2 regions of the Mesorhizobium sp. CA10 genome follow, and region 1 is predicted to be linked to the other one. Evidence: predicted binding sites of a transcription regulator. Region 1 holds the regulator's gene; the other holds the start of a gene.
What was found. Region 1 encodes LexA, which represses DNA repair genes until DNA is damaged. Its sites were predicted from a motif close to TGTTCNNNNTGTGTTCNG; they were not measured.
Positions count from the first base shown of each region.

Region 2: the regulator LexA is predicted to act here: its motif matches at 6,623-6,640, upstream of LB535_RS08925 (carbohydrate kinase family protein).

Region 1 covers NZ_JAIUHV010000003.1:608,600-616,532, forward strand. The annotation lists gene gltA (citrate synthase) at 1-798, opposite strand, end outside; gene gltX (glutamate--tRNA ligase) at 977-2,401, opposite strand; gene LB535_RS09975 (ComEC/Rec2 family competence protein) at 2,504-4,969, shown strand; gene lexA (transcriptional repressor LexA) at 5,006-5,740, opposite strand; gene kynU (kynureninase) at 6,173-7,420, shown strand; gene LB535_RS09990 (alpha/beta hydrolase) at 7,468-7,933, shown strand, end outside.
Region 2 covers NZ_JAIUHV010000003.1:396,122-404,054, forward strand. The annotation lists gene sufD (Fe-S cluster assembly protein SufD) at 1-268, shown strand, start outside; gene LB535_RS08885 (cysteine desulfurase) at 373-1,614, shown strand; gene LB535_RS08890 (SUF system Fe-S cluster assembly protein) at 1,620-2,012, shown strand; gene LB535_RS08895 (DUF4375 domain-containing protein) at 2,003-2,509, shown strand; gene sufA (Fe-S cluster assembly scaffold SufA) at 2,619-2,999, shown strand; gene LB535_RS08905 (RidA family protein) at 3,022-3,480, opposite strand; gene LB535_RS08910 (GFA family protein) at 3,559-4,056, opposite strand; gene LB535_RS08915 (TfoX/Sxy family protein) at 4,146-4,478, shown strand; gene LB535_RS08920 (pseudouridine-5'-phosphate glycosidase) at 4,500-5,417, opposite strand; gene LB535_RS08925 (carbohydrate kinase family protein) at 5,459-6,397, opposite strand; gene recA (recombinase RecA) at 6,765-7,862, shown strand.

The DNA.
Region 1 (7,933 bases):
GATGCAGGCGAACGGGTTGGCGCCCGACGAGCCGGCCAGGCGCACAGTCGAGGTCGAAGCGTTCTGCTCGTGGTCGGCGTGCAGGATGAAGATGCGGTCCATGGCGCGCGCCAGCACCGGATTGATCTTGTATTCCTCGCACGGCACGGCAAAGCACATGTGCAGGAAGTTGGCCGCGAAGCCGAGATCGTTCTTCGGGTAAATGAAGGGTTGGCCGATATGGTACTTATAGGCCATCGCCGCGATCGTCGGCATCTTGGCGATCAGGCGCATGGAGGCGACCATGCGCTGATACGGGTCCGAGATGTCGGTCGAGTCGTGATAGAAGGCCGACAGCGCGCCGACCACGCCGCACATCACCGCCATCGGATGCGCGTCGCGGCGGAAGCCGGTGAAGAAGCGCGACATCTGCTCATGCACCATCGTGTGGCGCGTCACGCGATAATCGAAGTCGTCCTTCTGCGCCTTGGTCGGCAACTCGCCGTAGAGCAGCAGATAGCAGACCTCGAGGAAGTCGCCGTGCTCGGCGAGCTGATCGATCGGGAAGCCGCGATGCAGCAGGATGCCGGCATCGCCGTCGATGAAGGTGATCCCCGATTCGCAGCTTGCGGTTGAGGTGAAACCGGGATCGTAGGTGAAGGCGCCGGTGGTGCTGTAGAGCGAGCCGATGTCGATGACGTCCGGCCCGACCGTCCCGCTTCGCACCTTTAATTCGTGCGTCTTGCCGGCGAGCTCGAGCCTGGCGGCCGACTCGCGCTTTTTGCTGCCCGGTTCCGGTTTTGTCGCAGCTTCGCTCATTCTCAACTCCTTTTGTTCCTCATGCCGGCAAGGCAATTCCTGCAAACGACACGTCGAAGTCACCGGAATGCGCGAACTCGCCACCGCATTTTAGGAGGTGCGTGCCAGATTGGGCCAAGCCCAATGTTGCACTGCGAAACACACCTTTCAATGCCAATCTTCTTGGGCCAGCTCGCTCCTAATCGATTTGATCTCCAATGCGCGCAAGGCTTTCCTCGCGGCCCAGCACGGCAAGCACGTCGAACACGCCTGGCGAGGTGCTGCGGCCGGTCAGCGCGGCTCTCAGGGGCTGCGCCACCGCGCCCAGCTTGTGCCCGCCGGTCTGCGCGAAGTCGCGGATCGAAGCCTCGGCCGAGGCGGCGTTCCAGTCGCCCTGAACAGAAGACAATGCACCATGCGCGCCGCGCAGAATCGCGCGCGCATCCGCGTTGAGCAAGCCCGCCGCCTTCTCGTCCAACGGCAACGGCCGCTCGACGAACAAGAACGCCGCGCCGTCGACCAGTTCCACAAGAGTTTTTGCCCGCTCCTTAAGGCCGGGCATGGCGGTAAGCAGTTGCGCCTTGCGCCGGTCATCGAGCTTTGCCGCGAGCGCCGGGCCGCCTTCGAGATAAGGCAAGGTGGCGACGAAGATGTCGAACAGCGCCCGGTCGTCCATCTTGCGCATATGGACGCCGTTCAGCGCCTCGAGCTTGGCGAAGTCGAAGCGGGCCGCGCCCTTGTTGACGTCGCCGATGTCGAACCAGGCGATCATGTCCTCGATCGACATCACCTCGTCGTCGCCATGGCTCCAGCCGAGCCTGGCCAGATAGTTGAGCAGAGCCTCGGGCAGGTAGCCCATGGCGCGATATGCCTCGACGCCGAGCGCGCCGTGCCGCTTGGACAGCTTGGCGCCGTCGGCGCCGTGGATCAGCGGGATGTGCGACATCGACGGCACATCCCAGCCCATGGCGTTGTAGATCACCGTCTGGCGCGCGGCATTGGTCAGGTGATCGTCGCCGCGGATAATGTGGGTGACGCCCATGTCGTGATCGTCGACGACAACGGCATGCATGTAGGTCGGGACGCCATCGGAGCGCAGGATGATGAAGTCGTCGAGATCCTTGTTGGGGAAGCGCACCTCGCCCTGCACACGGTCGTTGACGATCGTCACGCCCTCGGTCGGCGCCTTGATGCGGATCGCGCCCTTGACGCCTGCCGGCGCCTCGGAGGGGCCGCGGTCGCGCCAATGGCCGTTGTAACGCGGCGGCAGGCCCTTGGCACGTGCGGCCTCGCGCATCGCCTCCAGCTCCGCCGGCGTCTCGTAGCTGTAATAGGCCTTGCCCATGCGCACGAGCTGCTCCGCCACCTCGCGATGACGCGGCGCGCGCTCGAACTGCGAGACGGCGTCGCCATCCCAGGAAAGGCCAAGCCAGGTCAGCCCGTCGAGAATGGCAGCCGTGGCAGCTTCGGTGGAGCGCTCGCGATCGGTATCCTCGATGCGCAGCAGCATCGTGCCGCCAGTGTGCTTGGCATAGAGCCAGTTGAACAGCGCCGTGCGCGCCCCGCCGATATGCAGGTAGCCTGTAGGCGAGGGGGCAAAACGGGTGACGACCTTGTCGGACATGGAACTCTCGAGGAAGCGCTGAAAAATGCATGTTTCGCGCAGACTTCCACGCGACCGGCGTTCATGTAGCATAGGCGGTCTGGGGCGCAAGGGGCAGACCCGATGGCTGGACGTGGCCGGGGCGCGGAGGAGAGCGGGGGAACGACAGCAGGCGTCAGCGAACGCCTGATGTTTGCTCATGCCGTGCTCGAAGAGGGAACGCCGCTTTCGCTTCCGGCGCCGCGTCCGCCAACCGGGCTTCTGCCGACTGGCGGCGACACGTTACCGCCAGCCTCGCCGACAGCCAACGACGGCCGGATCCGCAGACAGCTTGGCCGCGTTTCGCTTCCTGCTCTGCGCCGAAGCGTTGCGGTCGCCGCCGCCACCGAGCTCGACCGTGGCGTCGGCTTTCTGCTGGTGCCGGTGTTCCTGGCAGCCGGCGTGATCTGTTACTTCTCGCTGAGCGCCGAGCCGGACCTCTACAGGCCGCTCGCGGCGGTCGCCCTGATGGCGGTCTGCGCGGCGGTCTCGCGTTCCCGGCACAGAACGCACCTTGTCTTCATGGCGGCGTTTTTCTGCGCCTTGGGCTTTCTCGCGGCCAAGGTCGAGACCTGGCGGATGGCGACCCCGATGCTAGGTTCCGAAATCCAGACACGGCTGACGGGCCGCCTCGTCACTGCCGAGGCGATGGCCAACGGCCGTGTCCGGCTCACCATAGATCTGATATCCACGGAGCGTCCGAAGCTGCGCTACGCGCCGGACCGCATCAGGCTGTCGGCGCGCAGGATCCCGTCCGACATGACAGCCGGGTCGATGCTGACCGGCTATGCCAAGCTGCTGCCGCCGACAGGTCCGGTCAGGCCGGACAGCTACGACTTTTCGTTCGACAGCTATTTTGCCGGCATCGGCGCCAGCGGCTTTTTCCTGGGCGATCCGAAACTTGTCGCGTCGACCCCGACTGCGGCAACGGAAGTGCCGTTTGGCGCGCGCGTGGCATCGGCCATAGAAAATGCTCGCGAGGGGATTGCCGACCACATCAGGAGCAGCATCGGCGGTTCCGAGGGCGAGATCGCGGCGGCGCTGATCGTCGGCGTTCGTGCCGGCATTCCGGAAGCCATCAACGAGTCGATGCGACGGACCGGCATCTACCACATCATTTCGATCTCCGGCCTGCACATGGCGCTGGTCGCCGGCACGATCATGGTCCTGCTACGCGGCGCCTTCGCGCTGTTTCCGGATTTCTCGTCGCGCCGGCCGGTGAAGAAATATGCCGCTGGCATCGCGCTGGCGTCGATCGCCGCCTATCTCGTGATCTCCGGCATCGTGGTGGCGGCCGAGCGAAGCTTCATCATGCTTGGCGTGATGCTGGTCGCCGTGCTTTTCGACCGCGCAGCGCTGACCATGCGCAACCTGGCGATCTCTGCCATCGCCGTCATCCTGGTCTCGCCGCACGAAGTGGTCGGCCCGAGCTTCCAGATGTCCTTCGCTGCCACCGCCGCCCTGGTCGGCGCCTATGCCGGCTTCGCCGACTATCGCGCCGGCAAAACGACCGCGCCGCCGGCAAAGCGTTCGTTTCTCGGGTTCCTATCGCGAAAACTGGCGATTGGAGCGGGTGGCGCCGCCGTGACGTCGCTCATCGCGGGCAGCGCGACATTGTTGTTTGCCATCTGGCACTTCCAGCGGGTGTCGCCGCTCAGCCTGCTGGCCAATCTGGCGGTCATGCCGATCGTCTCACTGATCGTCATCCCGTTCGCCGTGCTGAGCGCGCTGGCCATGCCCTTCGGCTTCGACGGTCCGTTCCTCTTTGTCATGGGCAAAGGCCTGACGGCGATGATCGCCATTTCGGCATGGATTTCCGAGCGCTCACCGGTCGACGCCGTGGGGCTGATCTCAATCCAGTCGGTGCTGCTGGCGACGGTCGCGCTGGTCATCGCGACGATGGCCACCACCTGGCTGAGGCTTGCCGCCGTACCTTTCGCGCTCGCTGCGCTGCTGGCCATTCCGCATGTCCGCACACCGGACGTGCTTATCTCGGAGGATGCGCATCTGGTGGCGATGCCGATCGGCGGCGGCGAGCTTGCCGTCAATCGCGAACGCTCCAACGAGTTCACCACCGACAACTGGAAACGGGCGCTGAAAGCCGAGGAGATCGTGCCGCCGGAAAGGTTCGCCAAAGATACGCTGGACATTGCCGATCCCGTCGACCTGCCGCCCGGCTCGCCCTTCTATTGCAGCGGCGATCTCTGCATCGGCCGGCATCCTTCCGGCGCGATCGTCGCGCTCGCCGAGACCCGCGACGCCGCCCGGCCGGCCTGCGGTTTCGCCGACCTCATCGTCATCAACGACGCCACGGCCTATAACCCATGCCGCGATCCGCGTGTGCTCGTCGTCACCAAGCGGCAGCTGGCGCGCGACGGCAGCGCCGCCGTTTTCTTCGATCCGCAATCGGCAACCGCGCGGCCAACCGTCCGCCACGCGGTCGTAGAACCATACCGACCCTGGCACGAGCAGCGAAAATACACGCGCGAGGCGAGGGGACTGGCGCCCTATAAGCAGCCGGAAAAACCAGCCGCCGCACCGGCCCAATAGACTGTCGTTCGGGCGAAGAAGGCCGGCCAGTTCTGCTCAGTAGCGGCGGATGAGTCCCACGAGCTTGCCTTGAACCTTGACCCGGTCCGGTCCGAAGATCCGGGTCTCATAGGCTGGGTTGGCGGCCTCGAGCGCGATCGAGGCACCCTTGCGGCGGAAACGCTTAAGCGTCGCCTCCTCATCGTCGACCAGCGCCACCACGATCTCACCCGGGCTTGCGGTGTTGGCATTGCGGATGATGACGGTGTCGCCATCGAAGATGCCGGCCTCGATCATCGAGTCGCCCTTGACCTCCAACGCGTAATACTCGCCGCCCATGATCATGTCCGGCGGCACCGAGATCGAATGCGTCTGGTGCTGGATGGCGTCAATCGGCACGCCGGCGGCGATGCGGCCCATCACCGGAATGGATACGGCCGCCGCGGCCTCGTCGTCATTGCTTGGCGTCGGGGTGCGCGATGGCGTCGTTGGCTTGACCTGGCGACTGAGATTGCCTTGGCCGCCTTGGATGATGCTCGGCGAAAACTTCTTCGCGGCATTCAGGCCAGGCGCGATCGAGTCGGGCAGGCGCAGCACTTCCAGCGCGCGCGCCCGGTTCGGCAGCCGGCGAATGAAGCCGCGTTCTTCCAGCGCCGTGATCAGCCGGTGGATGCCGGACTTGGAGGCAAGGTCGAGCGCCTCCTTCATCTCATCGAATGATGGAGGAATCCCGCTCTCCTTCAGGCGTTCATGGATGAACATCAGGAGTTCATGTTGTTTGCGCGTCAGCATCGGCGGCCCCCACGGGTTCTGAAACCAGAATCAGAAAAACAAACCCAGAACAAACACTATCTGTTCCAGTTGTGTTCCGCAACCGTTTAAAGTTTAGTGAATTTGTTAACGCTGCCGAAACAATGTCGCATCCGGTGATGCCTTGGCCGCCCTTGTAGGACAGCGGCATTGATTCCGCTCGATTTTGGAGCTTCGTTAAGCTGAAACAAGAGCCGACACGATCACGAAGCGGCGGATGGGATCACGTCGGCTCGTTCCGTAAGCGCGCCGCACCGTGAACGAAACGAATCCAAAATGCCAACCTTGGCGAAGTTCCGATCCGCAGTCTTCGCCGTCTATGGACCAGCTAACATAGGACCAAAGGTTCTTGCCCTGTCGCCGAGGGTGGTGAGACAACCCCCTTGGCCAGATCGAAACGGAGGGGGCAGCACAATGAGGGGAATTCCTGATCTCGCCGAAGTCGAGGCGATGGATGCCGCGGATCCGCTGCGCGCCATGCGCGATCGCTTCGTCTTGCCGGAAGACGTCATATACCTCGACGGCAATTCGCTGGGCGCTGCTTCGATCGACGCCTTCAGCGAGATCGAGACTGCCGCGAGGCAGGAATGGGCGCGGGATCTCATTCGCGCCTGGAACACCGCCGGCTGGTTCGATATGCCCATCGAGCTGGGTGACCAGCTAGGACGGCTGATCGGCGCGAAACCCGGCCAGACGGTCGTTTGCGACACGACTTCGATCAACATCTACAAGGTCCTGCATGCGGCACTTACAATGCGGCCCGAGCGTTCGGTGATCGTTGCCGAGGGCGACAGCTTTCCGACCGACCTCTACATGGCGGAAGGCGTCGCATCGACGCGGCCCGGCACGGTGCTGCGGCTCGAAGGCGCCGATGCCCCGACGATTGAGGAACTGGTCGACGATCGCGTCGCGGTCATCCTGGTCAACCACGTCAACTACAAATCCGGCCGGCTGCGCGACATGGCGGCGCTCACCCGCAAGGCTCATGAAGCCGGCGCGCTGATCGTCTGGGACCTCTGCCACACGGCGGGTGCGCTGCCGGTGGATCTCGACGGCTCTAATGCCGATTTCGCCATTGGCTGCACCTACAAGTATCTCAATGGCGGGCCGGGCTCGCCAGCCTTCATCTACGCCGCGAACCGCCACCACCGCGACATTCGCCAGCCGCTCAGCGGCTGGTGGGGCCATGCCCGGCCTTTCGCGTTCGAGCAGGGCTACGCCGCGGGCACGGGCATCCGGCGGTTCCTGTGCGGAACGCAGCCGGTGCTGTCGATGCGCGCGCTGAAAGGCGCGCTGGATATGTGGAACGATGTCGACATCAGGGCCGTGCGGGGAAAAAGCGTCGCGCTGACGGACCTGTTCATCCGGCTTGTCGAAGCCAAATGCGGCGGCTTCGGTCTTGAGCTGGAGAGCCCGCGCTCAGGCGCAGAACGCGGCAGCCAGGTATCGTTCGCCCATCCAAATGGCTACCAGGTGATGCGCGCCTTGATCGAGCGCGGCGTGATTGGCGATTTCCGCGCGCCATCCACCATTCGTTTCGGCTTCACGCCGCTCTATGTCGGTTACCGCGATGTCTGGAATGCGGTCGAGGTGCTGCAGGACATCCTGCGCACTGGCATCTGGCAAGACGCGCGCTTTGCCGTCAAAGCGACCGTTACCTGACTTTGAATCGGCGATGCCGAACAAACGACCTGATCGCGGAGGCACCGTTGCTGGGACATCGCATTGCCGACTGGGACGACGCCTACGCAAATGGCGCAAATATCGCGGGCGGCGACCGCTGGCCGGCGGCGTGGGATGGGCCGGCGCGGGCATTCCGCGAAAGGCTGCTGTCAGAGGGCAGGGCGCGGCTCGATGTTGTCTACGGCGAAGCGCCGCGCAATCGCTTCGACCTTTTTCTCCCGTCTGCGGCGCCAAAGGGGCTCGTTGTGTTCATCCACGGCGGTTATTGGATGGAGTCGGACAAGAGCTCCTGGTCGCATCTGGCTGGAGGCGCGATCGGCCGCGGCTTTGCCGTCGCCATGCCCTCCTACACGCTGTGCCCGCAGACCAGGATCAGCGGCATAGTCGGCGAGGTCGCTGCAGCGATCGAGAAGACGGCGTCCATGGTTGATGGTCCGTTGATGCTGACCGGGCACTCGGCCGGCGGGCATCTCGCCAGCCGGATGGTGACCA
Region 2 (7,933 bases), 210 kb from region 1:
GCTGCTTCTGTCGGATGACGGCGAGTTCTCGACCAAGCCGGAGCTGGAGATCTTCGCCGACGACGTCGTCTGCGGCCATGGCGCGACGGTCACCGAGATCGACCACGACCATCTGTTCTACCTGATGGCGCGCGGCATCGACGAGAAGTCGGCGCGGGGTCTCCTGGTGAAGGCCTTCGTCGCCGAAGTGATCGAGGAACTGGACGACGAGGCGCTGGTCGAAGCATTGGAAGCCCGGCTCGACGGCTGGTTTTCGACGCACGGCTAGCGCCTAACCTTCTCCCCTTGTGGGAGAAGGTGGATTGGCGCGAAGCGCCAAGACGGATGAGGGGTGTTGGAAGGATCGCGGCTTCGGCCGACAAGGACTTCGAGATGGACCAGAAGATCGAAACCACACCATACGACGTCGAGGCGATCCGCCGCGACTTCCCGATCCTGTCGCGCCAGATCTATGGCAAGCCGCTGGTCTATCTCGACAACGGCGCCTCGGCGCAGAAGCCGCAGGTGGTGCTCGACACCATCCAGCACGCCTATTCCCAGGAATACGCCAACGTGCATCGCGGCCTGCATTTCCTGTCGAACGCCGCGACCGACGCCTATGAGAATGCGCGCAAGTCGGTGCGGCGGTTTCTCAATGCGCCGAGCACCGACAACATCGTCTTCACCTCCAACACCACATCGGCGATCAACACGGTCGCCTATGGCTGGGGCATGCCGCGGATCGGCGAGGGCGACGAGATCATGCTGTCGATCATGGAGCATCACTCCAACATCGTGCCCTGGCATTTCATCCGCGAGCGCCAGGGCGCGAAGCTCGTCTGGGTGCCGGTCGACGATCTCGGCGCCTTCCACATCGAGGAATTCGAAAAGCGCCTGAGCAACCGCACCAAGCTGGTCGCCATCACCCATATGTCCAATGCGCTGGGCACGGTGACGCCGATCAAGGAGATCGTGCGCATCGCGCATGCGCGTGGAATTCCTGTCCTCGTCGACGGCAGCCAGAGCGCCGTGCACATGCCGATCGATGTGCAGGATCTCGACTGCGATTTCTTCGTCTTCACCGGACACAAGGTCTACGGCCCGTCGGGCATCGGCGTGCTCTACGGCAAGAAGGACAGGCTGGAAGAGATGCGGCCTTTCATGGGCGGCGGCGAAATGATCGAGGAAGTGACGGAAGACATCGTCACCTACAACGAGCCGCCGCACCGCTTCGAGGCCGGCACGCCGCCGATCGTCCAGGCGATCGGCCTGGGCGCCGCGCTCGACTATATGGAGAAGGTCGGCCGTGAGCGGATCGCCGCGCACGAGGCGGACCTCAAGGCTTACGCGCATGAGCGGCTGCGGGCGATCAACTCGCTGCGCATCTTCGGCGACGCGCCCGGCAAGGGCGCCATCATCTCGTTCGAATTGCAGGGTATCCATGCGCATGATGTGTCGATGGTGATCGATCGGCAAGGTGTCGCGGTCCGGGCCGGAACGCATTGCGCCCAGCCGCTGTTGAAACGCTTCGGCGTCACCTCCACATGCAGGGCATCGTTCGGCATGTATAATACCAGGGCCGAAGTGGACGCTTTGGCCGAGGCGCTGGAAAAGGCGCGAAAGTTCTTCGGGTGACGATGATGGACGACGTGAGCACCACCGCGGAAAAAGCGCCGGAAACGGTCGCGAACGGCATCGTTTCGGCCTCGGCGATCCCCGCCGACGAGCTGGCGCGGCTGACCGACGACATCGTTTCGGCGCTGAAGACCGTCTACGACCCGGAAATTCCGGCCGACATCTATGAGCTCGGCCTCGTCTACAAGATCGACATCGAGGACGACCGTTCGGTCAAGATCGATATGACGCTGACCGCGCCGGGCTGCCCGGTGGCCGGCGAGATGCCCGGCTGGGTCGAGAACGCCGTCGGCGCCGTCGAGGGCGTGTCCGGCGTCGAGGTCGCAATGGTCTTCGATCCGCCATGGACTCCCGATCGCATGTCGGAAGAGGCGCAGGTCGCGGTCGGATGGTATTGAGTTCCAAGGTGGAAGATTGGGAGATCGACCTTCCCCAAGTTGCGCCGCCTCCGACTATGAAGCTGATGGAGCGGTGGGGCGGTGATCGTTTTATCGAGGGTCTTGATAGGCCGGCCGCTTTTGACACAATCCAGGGAGAAATGCCGCCGGGTGTCGCTGACGTCCTTTGTGCGGATTTGCTGCTCGGCGATGTCATGAATGGCAGCTTTCATCAGTATTTCCATAATTCCTTCGGGGTAACCATCGAGCGGGCCATCAGCGCTATGCGGAAGCTAGATTTGCTGAAACATGCTGATGCGGCCGAAGCCGCGCTAGCGGTGTTCGGTCCGAACTTTCCGCGTGATCGCCGGCAGAGGATGGATCGGATGGACGAACTGCCGGAAACCGCGTTCGACACTGTGACCGATCAGTTCCATGTGGCCGAGGACGATCATGCGACAGGTATGAACGCGACGCTTCAACGTGAAGCCATTCGCCTCTTATCGGAAAACGCATGACCTGTGTGACGACTCGGGCGCGGTGCGGGGTTGCGGCATTTGGAAATGTTCACCATCTTAGGTGAGAATGATCCGCGGGCCTTGAACCCGCGTGAACGTGGAGAATGACATGGGACGCTTCGCCGTCGTTACGATGACCGACAAGGCCGCCGACCGGGTGCGCGAGATCGTCGCCACGCGGGAAGGTGCGCATGGTATCCGGCTCGGCATCAAGAAGGGCGGCTGCGCCGGCATGGAATACACGGTTGACCTGGTGACCGAGCCGAACCCCAAGGACGACCATATTGAGCGCAATGGTGCGCATGTCTATGTCGCGCCCGAAGCCGCGCTCTTCCTGTTCGGCACCGAGATGGATTTCGAGCAGACGACGCTGCGCACCGGCTTCACCTTCAAGAATCCGAACCAGAGCTCGGCCTGCGGCTGCGGCGAATCCGTCGAGCTGAAGCCGGCCGACCTCAAGGCGCTTGCCGAGGCGCGCGCCTCGGCCTGACCAGGCCCGCCAGCGCTTCCACTCAGTCCGGCAGCGCGGCGATGACCACAAGCTCGACGACGAGGTCAGGCTGCGCCAGGGCGGCCACGCCGATCACCTCCGATGGCGGCGGGTTGTTGTAGCTGCAGTGCTTCGGGCAATGTTCGGCAAAGAATTCGTCCAGCACGTCCAGACGAAAGTTGGGTGAGCTGAGAACGCCGCCGGACGGAAAAGGCCCTTTGACGTAGAACGTCACCTTGACCAAATGGTCAAGCGAGCTGCCAAGTTCCTCCAGATCCGACTTTATGTTGGCCAGGATTTCGCGCCACTGCGTTGCCGCGTCGCCGACAGCGCCGCCCTGGTGTTTCGAGGGATCGTAGTCGTCGACGGTGGCGGTGTTGCCGGACAGAAAAACATATCCCTTGGCGTCCGAGACGACCGTGCCCTTGCCCCAAGGCATCAAACGATCGCCTTTGAATTTCTTGTGCGTCGTGAGGTTCATTTCTGCCTCCTGTCGCCAGATAATTGTCTCAATACAATTCCGGGCGGAAAACCGCTGCGCAGTTCTTCTGGAATTGCCCTAATCAACCCACATGCCGGTCCGCCTGTGCCAGTCGGCGATCGATTCCTCCGGATAGATGTCGAATACCTTGTCGTTCTTGCCGACGACCGGCTCGACCCAGTTCGCCTTGTATTTCAGCATCAGATGCACCTTTTCCGGCGGTGTCGGCAGGTCGGTGTCGATCGCCGAGGCGAAGGGGTGAACGAGGCCCGGCCACGTCGGGTCGTAGAGCCAGAGTGCTGCGCCGCATTTCCTGCAGAAATTGCGCTCGCCGGTCGAGACCTCGCAATGCGGATGCTCGTCATCCTCGATCTCGGCCCGGTAGACACCGAGGCTGCGCTTGCCCCTGATATCAAGCGTCTCGTAGTCGGCGCCGAGATTGATGGCGAACCCGCCGCCGCCCTGCTGCTTGCGGCAGATCGAGCAGTAGCAGAGCATGAAGGGCACAGGCGTGTGGCTCTCCACCTCGAAGCGGACGGCGCCGCAGCGGCAGGAGCCTTTGAGCAGGACAGGCATGGCGGGAACTCCGTTTTCAGATTTCAACCTGTCAGCATGCTTTTGGTTGCGGCGATGACAAGGCCGGTGACGGATGAGATGATCGCGGCATGGATAATGCGCGTCTTGAAGAACTGTTCGAAAGCCTTGGGCCGATCGCCATCCGAAAACTGTTCGGCGGCAAGGGCATCTATTGCGACGGCGTCATTGTCGCGGTCGTCGTGCGCGACGAGCTGATGCTCAAGGCGGACGAGGAGACAATTCCCGATTTCGAAGCCGCCGGCTGCAAGCAATGGACCTATGCCGGCTCGCGCCACGGCAAGGAGGTGGCGATGCCATATTGGAGCGTTCCCGACGAGGCCTTCGACGATCCTGACGAAATGGCAGTGTGGGCGCGGCGGGCTTATGAAGCGGGACGAAGGGCGGGGAAGCAATCCGGGTGAGGGGGCCTTCGCCGCGCGTGCCTATAACGCCTTGGCGATCTCCGCCGCCAGCCGCGCATTGTTCTCGACCAGCGCGATGTTGGTCTTGAGGCTGCGACCGCCGGTCAGCTCCAGGATCTTCGACAGCAGGAACGGTGTCACCGCCTTGCCGGTGACGTTGAGCGCCTCGGCAGCCTTTTGCGCGGCCTGGATGTAGCCGTCCATCTCGGCGGCCGGGATTTCGTCATTCTGCGGCACCGGGTTGGCGACGAGGATGCCGCCGCCCAGGCCCAGCGCTTGGCGCGTTCTGTAGAAATGCGCGATGTCTTCCGGCGCATGAAGGGTCAGCGGCGCGCGGAAGGGCGACTGCCTCGACCAGAAGGCGGGCATCGTCTCGCAGTCATGGCCGATAACCGGCACGCCGCGCGTTTCCAGCACTTCCAGCGTCTTTTCGATGTCGAGAATCGCCTTGGCGCCGGCCGAGACGACGATGACCGGCGTGCGCGCCAGCTCGTCGAGGTCGGCCGAGATATCGAAGCTTTTCTCAGCGCCCTTGTGGACGCCGCCAATGCCGCCGGTGGCGAACACTTTTATGCCGGCCATATGCGCGGCGATCATGGTGGCGGCGACCGTGGTGCCGCCGGTGCGCGTTTGAGCGACCGCGAAACCGAGATCGGCGCGCGACAGCTTCATGGCGTCACCGGTCATGGCAAGCGATTCGCGCTCGCCGTCGGAGAGGCCGATCTTGATACGGCCCTCGACCACGGCGATCGTCGCCGGTACCGCGCCGCCATCGATGATGATCTGCTCGACCTTGGCGGCCATTGCGCCATTGTCGGGGTAGGGCATGCCGTGGGTGATGATGGTGCTTTCCAGCGCCACCACGGGCCGGCCGGCGGCAAGCGCCTCCGCCACCGGCGGATGGATATCGACGAAGGGGCGGGCGGTATCAGGCGTCATGGCTGTCTCCGATCGAACGGATTGCTTCGGCAGTGGTGGCCCTATGCCACTTCCCGCGGCTCCGGCACAAGGGCAAGCGCCTGCGTGAAGGTGGCGATCGTGAAGGACGGCACGGCCCGCGGGCTCTCTATGGCGAGCATCGCCGCGGCAAGGCCTTCGCGTAGTGCTGCGCGCAGCGGCAGGCCGCGCAGCAAGGCGGCGACGGTTGCGCCGGTCAAGGCGTCGCCGGCGCCGGTCACGTCGGCCACCTTGCGCGGCGCGGGCGGGTCGATCTCGAAGATGCCGGTATCGTCGAAGCCCAGCACCGGAGCGCTGCCGGACGTGACCACGCCGGCGTTCAGGCCAGCCCGCCGGAGCGCGTCGACGAGCGTTTCGCCGGATGGCTCCGCGCCGACCAGCGCGGCGGCCTCGCGGCGGTTCATGAAGAGCAGCGACAGGTTGTCGAGCAGCGGCGCCAGGCGGACGACCTTGGCCGGCGAGACGGCGATGGCGAAGACCGGCCGGCCGCCGGCAAGCGCCAGCAGACGCTCCAGCGCGGCCGTCGGCAGGTTGGCGTCGCACAGGATGGCGTCGGTGGCGGCGATCGCCTCGCGCACCTTGGCGCGCCTTATTTGTTTGGGGAAGGCAAGATCGTAGAGCGCCATGTCGGCAAGCCCGACGATCAACTCGCCTTCGGCATCGATCAGCGCCGTGTAGCTTGGCGTCGTTCGGTCGAGGAACACCACCGAAAGGTCGGTTATCCCGGCGTTGTCGATCGCCGAGGCGACCGTGTCCGCCGCAGCGTCACCGCCACGCACCGAGATCAGCGAGGCCGACACGCCGCGCTTCACCACGCTGCGCAGCGCGTTGAAAACCACGCCGCCGACGTCCTCGCGCATGATGCCGGGATTCGAAGCCGCGGGCACATAGACGCCCGAGACCTGGCCGCGCCGGTCGATATGGGCGCCGCCGAGCGCCAGGATTGTTGGGGATGTCGGCATTTCGGGTCGGTGACTTTCGTTGATCGTGCGGCTGCGCACACTAGAGCGGTTCAGCGTTTCACGGAATCGCTGAACTGCTCTAAGTCTTTATCCTGGACGGAATGCCGGCACGCACTGCAATTGCTCTAGGTTTCCTCAGGTCGCCCTGCAATCGGGGTTGCGATTCGGACGGCCGGGTATCGAAATCTCTTCTGGACCGGTGGTTGCACTCCGCACCAGCCCTGGTGAGACAAAAATAGAACAAATCCAGATATTGATTATTTTTCAGATATTTGTTGCCCCTTGCCAAATGAGAACAAAAAAGGTACAAAACAAGCAGGGATCACGGATTGTCCGGCCTTCATTGACGACCAAGGGGTGATGTATCATGGCTCAGAATACTTTGCGGCTTGTAGAGGATAAGGCAGTGGACAAATCAAAGGCTCTGGACGCGGCGCTGTCGCAAATCGAGCGCGCGTTCGGCAAGGGCTCGATCATGCGGCTCGGCGCCAACGAGCAGGTGGTCGAGATCGAAACCGTGCCGACCGGCTCGCTCGGCCTCGACATCGCGCTCGGCGTCGGCGGCCTGCCGCGCGGCCGCATCATCGAGATCTACGGGCCGGAAAGCTCGGGCAAGACGACGCTGGCGCTGCACACGGTTGCGGAAGCCCAGAAGAAGGGCGGTATCTGCGCCTTCGTCGATGCCGAGCACGCGCTCGATCCGGTCTATGCCCGCAAGCTTGGCGTTGACCTCGAGAACCTTTTGATCTCGCAGCCCGACACCGGCGAGCAGGCGCTGGAGATCTGCGACACGCTGGTGCGTTCAGGCGCCATCGACGTGCTGGTTGTCGACTCGGTGGCGGCACTGACGCCGCGCGCTGAAATCGAAGGCGAGATGGGCGATTCGCTGCCCGGTCTTCAGGCTCGTCTGATGAGCCAGGCGCTGCGCAAGCTGACCGCCTCGATCTCGCGTTCCAACACCATGGTCATCTTCATCAACCAGATCCGCATGAAGATTGGCGTCATGTTCGGCTCGCCCGAGACGACCACCGGCGGCAACGCGCTGAAATTCTACGCCTCGGTGCGCCTCGACATCCGCCGCATCGGCTCGGTCAAGGACCGCGACGAGGTCGTCGGCAACCAGACCCGCGTCAAGGTGGTGAAGAACAAGCTGGCCCCACCCTTCAAGGTGGTCGAGTTCGACATCATGTATGGCGAGGGCGTGTCGAAGACAGGCGAGCTGATCGATCTCGGCGTCAAGGCCGGCGTCATCGAGAAGTCGGGCGCCTGGTTCTCCTACAATTCCCAGCGCCTCGGCCAGGGTCGCGAGAACGCAAAACTGTTCCTGCGCGACAATCCCGACACGGCGCGTGAGGTCGAGCTTGCGTTGCGCCAGAATGCCGGACTGATTGCCGAGAAGTTCCTCGAGAATGGCGGCTCGGAAGGCGGCGACGACGGTTTCGAGGACGAGGCCGGCGCCTTGTAAAGGGCGTGCCCCGGGGATTTTGGGGTCCGCGTGGTCCGAGGGCGCCCGAGAGCAGTTGGTTGGCTTAGCCG